Regions from separate parts of the Arthrobacter sp. AOP36-F1-5 genome, predicted to be linked through region 2. Evidence: riboswitches for the same ligand, from Rfam matches in the RefSeq annotation. Region 2 holds a riboswitch; each other region holds the start of a gene.
What was found. Region 2 has a riboswitch for thiamine pyrophosphate ahead of thiC (phosphomethylpyrimidine synthase ThiC). Riboswitches for the same ligand answer to the same signal wherever they lie in the genome.
Positions count from the first base shown of each region.

Region 1: another riboswitch for thiamine pyrophosphate. It lies ahead of AC3ZI9_RS09430 (3-oxoacyl-ACP reductase); the one in region 2 lies ahead of thiC (phosphomethylpyrimidine synthase ThiC).
Region 3: another riboswitch for thiamine pyrophosphate. It lies ahead of AC3ZI9_RS13925 (ECF transporter S component); the one in region 2 lies ahead of thiC (phosphomethylpyrimidine synthase ThiC).

Region 1 is NZ_CM176892.1:2,067,075-2,071,065, forward strand. Features, by position in the region: gene AC3ZI9_RS09420 (ABC transporter ATP-binding protein) at 1-188, opposite strand, end outside; gene AC3ZI9_RS09425 (ECF transporter S component) at 275-907, opposite strand; TPP riboswitch at 942-1,051, opposite strand; TPP riboswitch at 1,109-1,203, shown strand; gene AC3ZI9_RS09430 (3-oxoacyl-ACP reductase) at 1,528-2,292, shown strand; gene AC3ZI9_RS09435 (LLM class flavin-dependent oxidoreductase) at 2,295-3,626, shown strand; gene AC3ZI9_RS09440 (Lrp/AsnC family transcriptional regulator) at 3,649-3,991, opposite strand, start outside.
Region 2 is NZ_CM176892.1:616,226-620,216, reverse strand. Features, by position in the region: gene AC3ZI9_RS02850 (hypothetical protein) at 1-57, shown strand, start outside; gene AC3ZI9_RS02845 (RrF2 family transcriptional regulator) at 83-523, shown strand; gene AC3ZI9_RS02840 (globin domain-containing protein) at 612-1,793, shown strand; TPP riboswitch at 1,881-1,988, shown strand; gene thiC (phosphomethylpyrimidine synthase ThiC) at 1,985-3,784, shown strand.
Region 3 is NZ_CM176892.1:3,040,384-3,044,374, forward strand. Features, by position in the region: gene AC3ZI9_RS13920 (ATP-binding cassette domain-containing protein) at 1-1,818, opposite strand, end outside; gene AC3ZI9_RS13925 (ECF transporter S component) at 1,823-2,443, opposite strand; TPP riboswitch at 2,497-2,623, opposite strand; gene AC3ZI9_RS13930 (DUF4235 domain-containing protein) at 2,693-2,962, shown strand; gene mnhG (monovalent cation/H(+) antiporter subunit G) at 2,969-3,367, opposite strand; gene AC3ZI9_RS13940 (MrpF/PhaF family protein) at 3,364-3,630, opposite strand; gene AC3ZI9_RS13945 (Na+/H+ antiporter subunit E) at 3,627-3,991, opposite strand, start outside.

The DNA.
Region 1 (3,991 bases), 1.5 Mb from region 2:
ACGCCGACGGTCCGTGACAATTCGGCGACGCCGGTGTGAGCGGTGTCCTGACCAGCGACGAGGACCCGGCCAGTGAACCGTGCCGCCACCGAATGCGGGATGACCCCGGTCATCAGGTTTAAAAGCGTCGACTTTCCGGCCCCCGAGGGCCCCAGGATGATGACCTGTTCGCCTGCTTCGAGACTCAAGGTCACCCGATCCAGGACCGGCACCTGCCTTCGGGGGTAGGTTACGGTCACGTTCTCAAGCACGACTACCGGCGTGCTTGCCGGTTTCATGCTCCCTCGGCGGTTGGCTGGTCCCGGCCGATGGCGTAGTTGTCCACGACGCCGGTTTTAGCCAGGGCGTTAACGGTCTTGCGGGCCAGGAGACCGCCGAGAATGAGCCCGGAGAGCAGTTGAACGATGAGCCGGATGACAAAGAAATCCTGGCCGTACCACCCGAAACGGAAGGCCGAGACGGCGAAGGCCAATCCTGCTCCGAGTAGTCCGGAGCAAGCGTAGGTGAGCCAGCTGAAAGACCGGTAGCGACGCAGGGCGAAGGGAAGTTCGCTGCCCAGACCTTGGATGGCGGCCACCAGGAAAAGCATGGGTCCTGCCGTCGAGCCGAGGAAAACGACCTCCACCCCACCGGCAATGACCTCCGCGAGGATCCCGGCGAAGGGTCGTCTGATGATGGCGACGGCGATCGGGGCCACGATGAGCCACCCGCCGAAGAGTAGATGCGAGGAGAGGTCCCCGAACGGGCCCATCAGCAGGGTCAGCCCGGCCGATGCCTGGACCAACGCCCAGTAGAGGAATCCGAAGACGACCCCCAGGACCACGATGAGCACCAGGTCCTTGAGGTCGAAGGAAAAGCGTCGTCGCGCCGGTAGTGGCGTGGTGGATGGCGGCGTTATTGAGTGCACTGTCGTGCCCCTTCTGTTGAGTGAACAGGGCACGGGATTTAGAGTTTTGCCTCCCTGCGCTGGCATGACCCAGATCAGGTTCGACGGTCGAAGCTTGATCAGCTTCCTCTCAGCCCGGCTCACCGGACTCCCGTGTTCAGCACAGACTGTACACGTGGACACGAAGTTGTCGAATCGCTGCGTGAAGTGTGTAGGGTGTGGTGCAGTGACACGGGGTGCCATGATTTCTGGCTGAGAGAACACCCGTTGAACCTGATCTAGTTCGAACTAGCGAAGGGATGTTGCAGGTGCTTCTTCACCTAAACCTCCATGTTGGAAGGTCCTGCCGGACCGCCACCCCACGGCCCGATGTCGCCATGCGTTGGTTGCGTCCACCCTGGCGCTCCGCATCCTGCCGTGCCGTCTCTCGGCCAGCGGTTTAGCCTCTGCCCGCCAGCTGCGGCCCAGCTGAAACCTCTCCTGCGCAGCCTGCTCTCCACCGTCGGACACCACAGCACGACCACCGTGCTCCCCGCGTGTCTCACGGGGCCCTCACCTCTCTCCCCCGGGCGATGCTGCCCGCAACGATCCTCTTCATTTCCACCACCACCTGCCCTCGGCAGCCATGAAAGCGAGACCAAATGAACCTCTCAGACCAGATTGTCCTTGTCACCGGGGGCGCCCGCGGTTTGGGCCGTCATATCGTGCAGGCCTTCGCCGCACAAGGCGCCCGCGTCGTCATCAACTACCGGCAGTCCGCCGAAGCCGCCGAGAAACTTGCTGCCGGTCTGGGGCCCGACCGTGCCCTGGCAGTCCAGGCAGATGTCACCGATCCGGCGCAGGTCACCGCCATGCTCGTGGCCTCCCAGGCCCATTTCGGTTCCCCCGTGACCACCGTGGTGAACAACGCGCTGGCCGATTTCTCCTTCAATGGCGAGGCCCGATCCTCGGCCGCAGAGATTGGTTGGGAGGAGTTCACCACCCAGTTCTCCGGTAGTGTTCGCGGCGCACTGAACACCGCCCAGGCGGCGCTGCCGGGGATGCGTAAACAGGGCTTCGGGCGGATCATCAACATCGGCACCAACCTCTTCCAAAACCCCGTGGTCCCGTACCACGACTACACCGCCTCCAAAGCCGCCCTGCTGGCCCTGACCCGAACACTCGCCGCCGACCTGGGCCAACACCAGGTCTCGGTGAACATGGTCTCCGGTGGTCTACTACGCACCACGGACGCCAGCGCCGCGACCCCCGAAGAGGTCTTCGACTTCATCGCCTCCTCCACCCCCTTGCGCAAGGTCACCACACCGGCCGAATTCGCCGACGCCATCCTGTTCTTCGCTTCCCCCTGGGCCCGTGCGGTCACCGGGCAGAATCTGGTGGTCGACGGCGGACTGGTGATGAACTAGAGATGAGCACACACCCCATCAACACAGCCGAAACGGCACCACGCCAACTACATTTCAACGCCTTCCTCAACGCCTGCGGGCACCACCAGGCAGCGTGGCGCCACCCGGACTCTGCGGTTGAGCAACTGGGCAGCATCGAGCATTACGAACGGTTGGCCCAAACCGCCGAGGCCGGCCTCTTCGATGCCGTGTTCTTCGCCGACGGACACTCGGCGGGAAACCCGGCAGCCGGCCCCCGGTGGTTCTTCGAACCGTTGACGGCGCTGGCCGCCATGGCGCGGAGCACCAGCCGCATCGGGCTGATCTCCACCGTCTCCACGACCTTCTACACCCCGTACCACGCTGCCAGGATGCTCGCCTCGCTGGATCACCTCAGCGCCGGGCGCATCGGGTGGAATGTGGTCACCTCGATGTTCGACGCCGAGGCGCGCAACCACTCGATGGATTCCATGCCGGCCAGTCCCGAACGTTATGCCCGGGCCGCCGAATTCATCGACGTCGCGCTGGCCCTCTGGGATTCCTGGGCCGATGACGCGGTGCTCGCCGATCGTTCGGGGTTCTTCGCCGATCCCGAGAAAGTCAGGCCCATCAACCACGACGGCGAGCATTTCGGTGTTGCCGGGCCGCTGAACGTGCCCCGGGGCCCGCAAGGCCGGCCGGTCCTGTTCCAGGCCGGGGCCTCGGAATCCGGTCGCCAGCTAGCGGCACGCCATGCCGAAGGGATCTACGCGGTGGCCTACGATCTGGCCAGCGGGCAGGACTACTACGCGGATCTGAAGCAGCGCATTGCCGCCGAAGGCAGGGACCCGTCGAAGGTCGCGATCATGCCCGGACTGGTCACCTACCTCGGATCCACCGAAGTCGAGGCGTTGGCGCGGCAGGCAGAGGTGGATGCCCTCCTACCGACCGAACAGTCGCTGGCCCAGCTGGGAATGTTCATCGGGCAGGATTGCAGCGAGTGGGACCTCGACGCACCGGTTCCGGCTCTGCCACCGGCGAGCGAATTCACCGGCCCACAGGGCAGGTACGCCACGATCCTGCGCATCGTGGAAGCCGAACGCCCCACGGTCCGACAGCTGCTGGGTCGACTCGCTGCCGGCGGCGGCCATTGCACGATGGTGGGGACCCCGGAGCAGGTCGCCGACTCCATCGAACGCTGGTTCACCTCGGGCGCTGCCGATGGCTTCAACCTGATGCCGCCGATGCTGCCTGATTCCCTAGAGGAGTTCGTGGACCGGGTGGTTCCAGTGTTGCAACGTCGGGGGCTCTACCGCACCGAATACTCGACTCACACGTTGCGGGGTCATCTGGGGCTGGAGCGGCCGGAGGCCTGAACGGCCCAGCGACCCTGAGGGCTCAGCCCCTCTGGGCCGCGGCCCGGGCCAGGGGCAGCATGCGCAAGGGGATCGGTGAGTTCAGCACCACCAACGAGGAACTGCGCAGCACGGTCCGGGTCGCGATGATCGCGTCCAGGACCCGCTGCAGATCGTCGTTCGACGTGGCCACAATGCAGGCCATGAGATCACTTTCACCCGAAACGGTATGCAGTTCGAGCACCTCGGGGACCTGGGACAGGGCGGCGGCCACGCCGTCGTGCCCTGCGTCCTGATCGATCGCCAGGGAACAGTAGGCACGCACCGGATATCCCAGCCCTTCGGCCGAGAGATGCGGCCCCCAACCGGTGATCACGCCCTCCCGC
Region 2 (3,991 bases):
GAGTGGACCTTCCAGGAGCCCACCCCCGAACCAGCTGATTTGAGGATCTGGGCCTGATCCGTGGGGACCGGGCGTCGACATCATGAAGATCAACGCCTTTTCCGATGTGTGCCTGCGCATCCTGATGCTGCTCGCCGCCCGGTCCGATCCCCTGCTGAGGACCCGGGAGATCGCCGAGGCAATCGACATCCCCTACAACCAGGTCTCCAAGGCCGTGCACAAGCTCGGCCAGTTGAAACACATCGACGTCAAACGCGGGCGCACCGGTGGCGTGCAGATCAACGAATCGGGGCTGTCCCTCGGCGCCGGCACGTTGCTGCGCAGCCTCGAGGGGCAGGGCGATCTCGCCCAGTGCACCACCGACGACGGCACGGCCGCCTGCCCATTGATCGCCGGTTGCCGGCTCCGCACAGCCCTGGCGCGCGCCCAGGAGGCCTTCTACCAGGAGCTGGACCACTGGTCGATCCGCGATCTGGCGTCCTCCCCGGCGCTGGTCCCCCTTCCTTTTCCCATCTCGCGATAGCCGATTTGCCCCAGTTTTCTACAAGGTGTAGAAATGTATCATAATACTTGCGGATCAGACGCAAGTAATTCGACCTCGAGGAGATTCGATGCTCTCAGAAACGTCCCGCCCCGTCGTCCAGGCGACACTTCCCGTGATTGGCGAACGGATCGGTGAGATCACCAAGAAGTTCTATGCCGGGATGTTTGCGGCACGTCCTGAACTCCTGGACGGCTTGTTCAGTCGCGCCAACCAGAAGAACGGAGCCCAGCAACAGGCCCTGGCCGGCAGCATTGCCGCCTTCGCCTCCCACCTGATCGAACACCCCGAATCGCTGCCCGAATCAGTGCTGTCCCGCATCGCCCATAAGCACACGTCGCTGGGCATCCAGCCCGACCAGTACCAGATCGTCTTCGACCACCTGTTCGCGGCCATCGCCGAGGATCTGGGCGAAGCAGCCACCGAAGAGGTCGTCGCCGCCTGGTCCGAGGTCTACTGGCTGATGGCCGACGCCCTGGTCAAGATCGAAAAGGGCCTCTACGCCGAACAGGCCAACGACCGGATCTACGCCCCATGGAAGGTCACCTCCACGGAGGCTTCCGGCCAGGATTGCATGACGTTCCGCTTCGAGCCGGCCGATGACACCGCCGTCACGGTGGCCAAGCCCGGCCAGTTCGTGAGCATCCGCGTGCCGCTGGCCGACGGGCTGCGCCAGTGCCGCCAGTACTCCCTCTCCGACAACGTCGAATCCACCACCGAGCGGGTGTTGACCACCAAGCTGGATGAAGGCGGGGAGGTCTCCCCCTTCATGCACCGCAATCTCGAGGTCGGCGACGTCGTGGAACTGTCCAACCCCTACGGTGACATCACCCTGGACATGGAGGGCGGGCCGATCATCATCGCCACCGCCGGCATCGGGTGCACCCCGAGCGCCTCGGCCCTGCAGTCGCTGGTCTCCACCGGGTCGGACCGCCAGGTGCTGGTGCTCCACGCCGAGGCCATGGAATCGAACTGGGCGCTGAAGGACCAGATGCTCGCCGCCGTGGAGCAGCTGCCCAACGTCGAGATGCGCCTGTGGCTCGAGGACACCACCGGCACCACCGCGGACCTGCAGGCCGTCGAGGGGTTCATGAACCTGACCGGCGTCGAGCTGCCCGAGGATGCCCGGATGTACCTCTGCGGTCCGCTGCCATTCATGCGTGCGGTGCGCAGCCAGGCCATCGCCGCCGGCGTGGCCCCGCGGAACATCCACTACGAGGTCTTCGGTCCCGACCTCTGGCTTGCCGCCTAGGCACGAGCCCGCTGCCCCGGAGGGGCGCCACACCGGAGCGGCCCGCGAACTGGATTAGCCAGATCGCGGGCCGCTCCGTTACGCTCGCAACGTCCACACGGGTGCCCCAGGAGGGGCTGAGATCGAGCTGCCACCGCTCGCGACCGTCGAACCTGTCCGGGTCATGCCGGCGTAGGAAGTTGAGGGCTCAAATGAGCGATTCCACAGTAAAACCCACCACCCCGTCCGCCACCGCGTGGGAACAGCACCCACAGCACCGGTTGCAGTGGATCGAGGATCCGGAACACGGCCTGCGGGTCCCGGTCACCGCGATCTGCCTGGCGGATTCCCCCGACGGCAGCGCCAACGAGCCCCATCTGGCGTATCGGACCGCCGGTCCGGGCTCCGAACCGACCGTCGGCCTCCCGCGTCCGCGCACCCGATGGATCACCGCCCGGGGTGACACCGCCGAATACGCCGGTCGCCAACGCACCCTGCACGACGACGGCCGGTCCGCCGTGCGTCGCGGGGCCGCCTCGGCAGAATGGAGCGGCACGACCCCGGTACCGAGGCGCTCGCACCAGGGGCGTACCGTCACGCAGATGCATTACGCCCGACAGGGCACCCTCACCGACGAGATGCGCTATGTGGCGCTGCGCGAGAACTGCGACGTCGAATTGGTCCGCCGCGAAGTCGCCGCCGGACGGGCGATCATCCCGGTGAACATCAACCATCCCGAATCCGAGCCGATGATCATCGGCAAGGCCTTCCTGGTCAAGATCAACGCCAACATCGGCAACTCGGCCATCACCTCCTCGATCGCCCAGGAGGTCGACAAGCTCACCTGGGCCACCCAATGGGGCGCCGATACGGTGATGGACCTGTCCACCGGCGATGACATCCACACCACCCGCGAATGGCTGATCCGCAATTCCCCGGTGCCCATCGGCACCGTGCCGATCTACCAGGCGCTGGAGAAGGTCGATGGGGATGCATCGAAACTGACCTGGGAGATCTTCCGCGACACCGTCATCGAGCAATGCGAACAGGGCGTGGACTACATGACCATTCATGCCGGGGTGCTGCTGCGCCATGTGCCCTTGAGCGCCGACCGGGTCACCGGCATCGTCTCCCGCGGTGGATCGATCATGGCCGGGTGGTGCCTGGCCCACCACCAGGAGAACTTCCTCTACACCCATTACGACGAGCTCTGCGCCATTTTCGCCCGCTACGACGTCGCCTTCTCCCTCGGTGACGGGCTGCGCCCCGGCTCCCTGGCCGATGCCAACGACGCCGCCCAGTTCGCTGAGCTCGATACCCTGGCCGAGTTGACCCGCAGGGCCTGGCAGTTCGACGTGCAGGTGATGGTGGAAGGACCCGGACATATCCCGCTGCATCTGGTCCGCGAGAACGTCGAGCGTCAGCAGGAGCTCTGCGACGGGGCGCCGTTCTACACCCTGGGTCCGCTGGTGACCGATACGGCCCCCGGCTACGACCACATCACCAGCGCCATCGGGGCCACCGAGATCGCCCGTTACGGCACGGCGATGCTCTGCTATGTGACCCCGAAGGAGCATCTGGGGCTGCCGGATAAGGACGACGTGAAGACCGGGGTGATCACCTATAAGATCGCCGCGCATGCCGCCGATGTGGCCAAGGGGCATCCCGGGGCGACGGCCCGCGACGATGCCCTGTCGGCCGCGCGCTTCGAGTTCCGCTGGAACGACCAGTTCGCCCTGGGTCTGGATCCGGCCACGGCCCAGCGGTTCCACGACCAGACGCTGCCTGCGGAGCCGGCCAAGACCGCGCACTTCTGTTCCATGTGCGGGCCGAAGTTCTGTTCGATGCGGATCTCCCAGGACATCCGCGAGGAGTTCGGGGGAACCGAACGCCAACGGGCACTGGCCGATGACATCGAAGCCGGTTTGCAGGCGAAGAGCCGTGAATTCGCGGATTCGGGGTCCAGCATCTACCTCCAGGCGACGATCCCCGTCGGCAACGGCACCGACTGATCCACCGGGTACGACGACGGCGTCCGCACGGGAGGCAACGGGCGCCTCCAACGTTCCGGGCAACTTCTGCAGCTGCTCCCCTGGCAGGAACGCAGGCGGTTGCCCGGAGCGGTCGTCGGTATATGGACTATGTCATGTAGCCGTCCACGGCCCGGAGGTGATACGGCGCGTCCGCACCTGACGCAGCGAAGCCTTGCGGAGACCGCG
Region 3 (3,991 bases), 1.1 Mb from region 2:
GATCCCCCCGAGCCGGAGCAGCAGCAGGCTGGCGAGGACGACGATGCTGGAGGTCACCAGGTCCAGGGAGGCGATCAACGGCACCGTGGCCAGCACCACCGCAGCAAGCTTGGCCAACGGGTTGCACAGCCCGAAGAAGCTCGCCCGGGCCCCGGCATCGGGTTCCAGCCCCGGCATCCCCCCGGAGGCCCGGGCGGTGGTGGGGTCCGGGCCCTGCGGTGTGGTCCTGCCCGGTTCCCGGCAGGGGCGTCGATCGGCGACGACCTCGACCGTGGAAGCCCCCAAGGCGGCGGCGAAGCCCGCATCGTGCGTGACCGCGACGACGGCGACGCCGTCCTGGAGTTGTTCGCGCAGCAACAGCGCCAGTTCCCTCCAGGTATTGGCATCCTGGCCGAAGGTCGGTTCGTCGAGGATCAGTAGTCGGGGGCGGGCGGCGAGCACGGTGGCCACCGACAGCCGGCGCTTTTCGCCTCCCGAGAGGGTGAACGGGTTCGCCTCGGCCAGATGCCTCAGCCCCAACCGGTCCAACAGCTCATCGACCCGTCCGGTGATTTCCTCGTCGGTGTACAGCCGGGTCTTCGACCCCGGTCTGCGGGCCCGTCGTGGGCCGAAGGCCAGTTCCTCGCGCACGGTGGCGGTGACGAATTGGTGCTCGGGCTCCTGGAAGACGGTGCCGATCCGGGCGACCAGTTCCCCGGCCCGCCACCGGTAGGGCCGGTCGGCGTCCCCGGGGTCGGAGGCCCCCGCGGCGCCCTGGTCGCCGCTGAGGCCCGGCAGGGCGGCGACGCTGCCGGCCCGTTCGGGCAGCAGCCCGGCCAGGGTCAACGCCAGTGTTGATTTGCCCGCCCCGTTGGCCCCGGTGATGCACAGCGCCTGCCCGGCGTCGATCCGCAGGTCAAGACCCGATACGGCGGCAGGACCCTGGGCCGTTCTGGACACGGCCAACCCCCGTCCCCTCAACAGGCCGGCGGCCGGTGCTGCCGGCTTCGGCCGGGCCGGCAGCACGGGAGTGTGGCCGGGAACCCAGACCCCGGCGTCGATGAGCCGGTCCCGGATGGGTCCGGGGGCGAAGAGCCGGGCCGGTGTGCCCTGGTAGGCGATGCCGCCGCCGGGCTCCAGGACGATCACGCGGTCCACGGCGTCGGCCCAGGCCGCCAGCCGGTGTTCGACGATGATCATCGTCGCCCCGCTGGCGCCCACGGCGTCGATCACTGCGTCACGGACCTCCAGCACCCCCTCGGGGTCGAGGTTCGCGGTGGGTTCGTCCAGCAGGACCAGTCCCGGGCGCATGGCCAGGATCCCGGCCAGGGCCAGTCGTTGCTTCTGTCCCCCCGACAGGGAGGAGGTGGGGTGGTCCAGGGGCAGGCTGAGCCCGACGGCGTGCAGGGATTCGATGACGCGGGGCCAGATCAGTTCCGGATCCACCGAAAGGTTTTCCGCCCCGAAGGCGACGTCGTCCCCCACCCGGGCCTGGACGATCTGGGTCTCGGGGTCCTGCTGCATCAGCCCGGTCCGGCCGTGGGCGGCCGCGGCGGGTCGGCCATCGATGAGCAGTTCCCCTGCGGAGGCGTTGTCCTCATCGTCCTGCAACACCCCGGCCAGGGCATGCATGAGGGTCGATTTACCGGCCCCGGACGGGCCGACGAGCAACACCTTCTCCCCGGCGTCGATGTCCAGGTCCAGCCCCAGCACGGCGGGCTCCTCGCGTCCGGCATGCTGCCATCCCCAACCGCTGGCCCTGACCGCCGCCGCGCGGACGTCGCCGACCCCGGTGGCCGGTGAAGGGCCCCGGGCCCCGGTCGGTGCATCATGTGTCATCGGTTCAACCCAGGACCCGTTCCTGGGCGGCCTTCCGCGACGCCATCGAGGACAAGGCCCCGGTTCGCGACAGGGCCCGGGTCAGTGCCCAGGATCCCAATCCGGCGATGACCAGGCCCGAAATGGCCATGAACACCACATAGGCCAGTTTCATGCTCTCGGTGTAGTCGGGGAACCAGGAGAAGACGAAGGCGTCGTTCACTCCACCGAAGATCCCGGTCAGCAGCCCGGCGAACAGCGCCACCGGCAGCGACCAGCGGCGGTAGAGCAGCACGGCGAAGACGATTTCGGCGCCGAGGCCCTGGATGATCCCCGAGGCCCAGACCGTCCAGCCGTATTCGGAGCCCAGGAGCGAGGAAACGACCGCGGCTACCATCTCGCAGAACAGTGCGGCCCCTGGTTTGCGGATGATCAGTGCCCCCAGGACGGCGGGGAAGAGCCACATTCCGGCCAGCAGGGCGGATGAGGGCGGGAAGGCCACGAAGATGAAGTCGAAGGCGTGGTGGGTGGTGTTCCAGGCCCAGAAGATCACCCCGGAGGCCACGGCGATGACGGAGGCGACGACGATGTCCACGACGCGCCAGGTGTAACGGGCGGTCGGTGCCGCCGAGAGGGTGCTGCTCATGTGGTGTTCCTCCTTGGGTCCAAGGAGGGGAGGACCCCGCGGCGGTTCCGCGGGTCCTGAGATTCTCGACTCCCTTCGCCGGTACGAGCCGGAGCAGGTTCGAGGGTCTGCGGTGTTCCGCACTCTCAGCGTCGAAGATTCCGGCCGTGGCCGGTCGGCGACGCTCCCCTGTCGTAGGTGATTCAGTAGGGCCGAGTCTACAGCGCGTTATGCTGGGCAGGTAATCACCTACCGACGGGAGAATCGTTCGTGAACGCATTATTGAAGATCGTCGGCGCGGTCGTGTCGATCGGCGCCGGCTTCGTCGGCGGCAAGCTCGTGGACACCATCTGGTACAAGGTCACCGGAGAGAACCCCCCGAAGCCGAACGACAAGGAAGCCCAGGCCGAGGCATCGATGCGTCATGCGCTCGGGTTCGCTGTGGTCTCCGCCGTGGTGTCCGCAGTGATCCAGGTCCTGACCAACCGTGGCACGCAGCGGGCCATTGCCCGCTTCAACCACACGGCCGACGAGGTCTGATCCTCGTCAGCGGCCTTCGTCCAGGCGGCGCTGGGCCTCGGAGACCACTTCATTGAGGTCGTCGAGGACCAGCGTCTCCTGTTTGAGGTGCCGGGTCCGGTAGCCGGCACGACCGACCATATGGGCGGTCACCGGGGCGGTGAGCAGCTGGAAGAACCAGGCCAGCACCAGTATCGGCACCGCGGACCAGGCCCTGATCTGCAGGGCGACGGAGAGCAGCATCAGGAACAATCCCAGGACCTGCGGTTTCGTGGCCGCGTGCATGCGGGAGAAGAGGTCCGGGAAACGCAGCAGGCCGATGCCTGCGGCCACGGACAGCAGAGCCCCGGAGACCATGCTGATCACCACGATCCAGTCCAGGACCTGGTCCAGCATCCCGCCCTCGGTCAGTCCAAGCACGATCATTGCCCCCTCCGATCGGTGACGTAGCGGGCGATGGTGACCGAACCGATGAAGGCCACCAGCGACCCGACGACGATGAACACGATGTGGTTCAGATGCCGGTTCACGACCATGTCCACGCAGAGTCCGCACAGGATGATGATCAACAGGACGTCCAGGGCCAGAGTCCGGTCCAGGATCGACGGGCCCCTGGCCAACCGGATCAGTGCCATGACGGCGCCAAGCGCCAGGGCGACCCCGGCGATCCAGGCAGCGACGATGATCATGGGTGCTCCTTCATCGATCGGTTCGCTCGTGCTGCGGGGTCGGGGCCTGCGGGGCCCTCGGCGTCCAGGGCCGCCAGTTCCTCCCGGCTGCCCATCATCCGGATGATCCTCGCTTCGATGGACCTGACCTGCCGCCGGAAGTCCTCGGCCTCCTGGACGGTGTTGATGTCCAGCACGTGCAGGTAAAGCGTGGAGGTCGTCCGGTCGATCTCCACGACGAAGGACCCCGGGATGAGGGTCAGCACATGCCCCAGGACCGTGGCCATGAGGTCTTCCTGGCTGCGCATGCGGATGCCGATGACCGCGTTGCGCACCTTCGGCCCGCGCCGGAGGACCACGAGCACCACCTGGATGCTCGCCC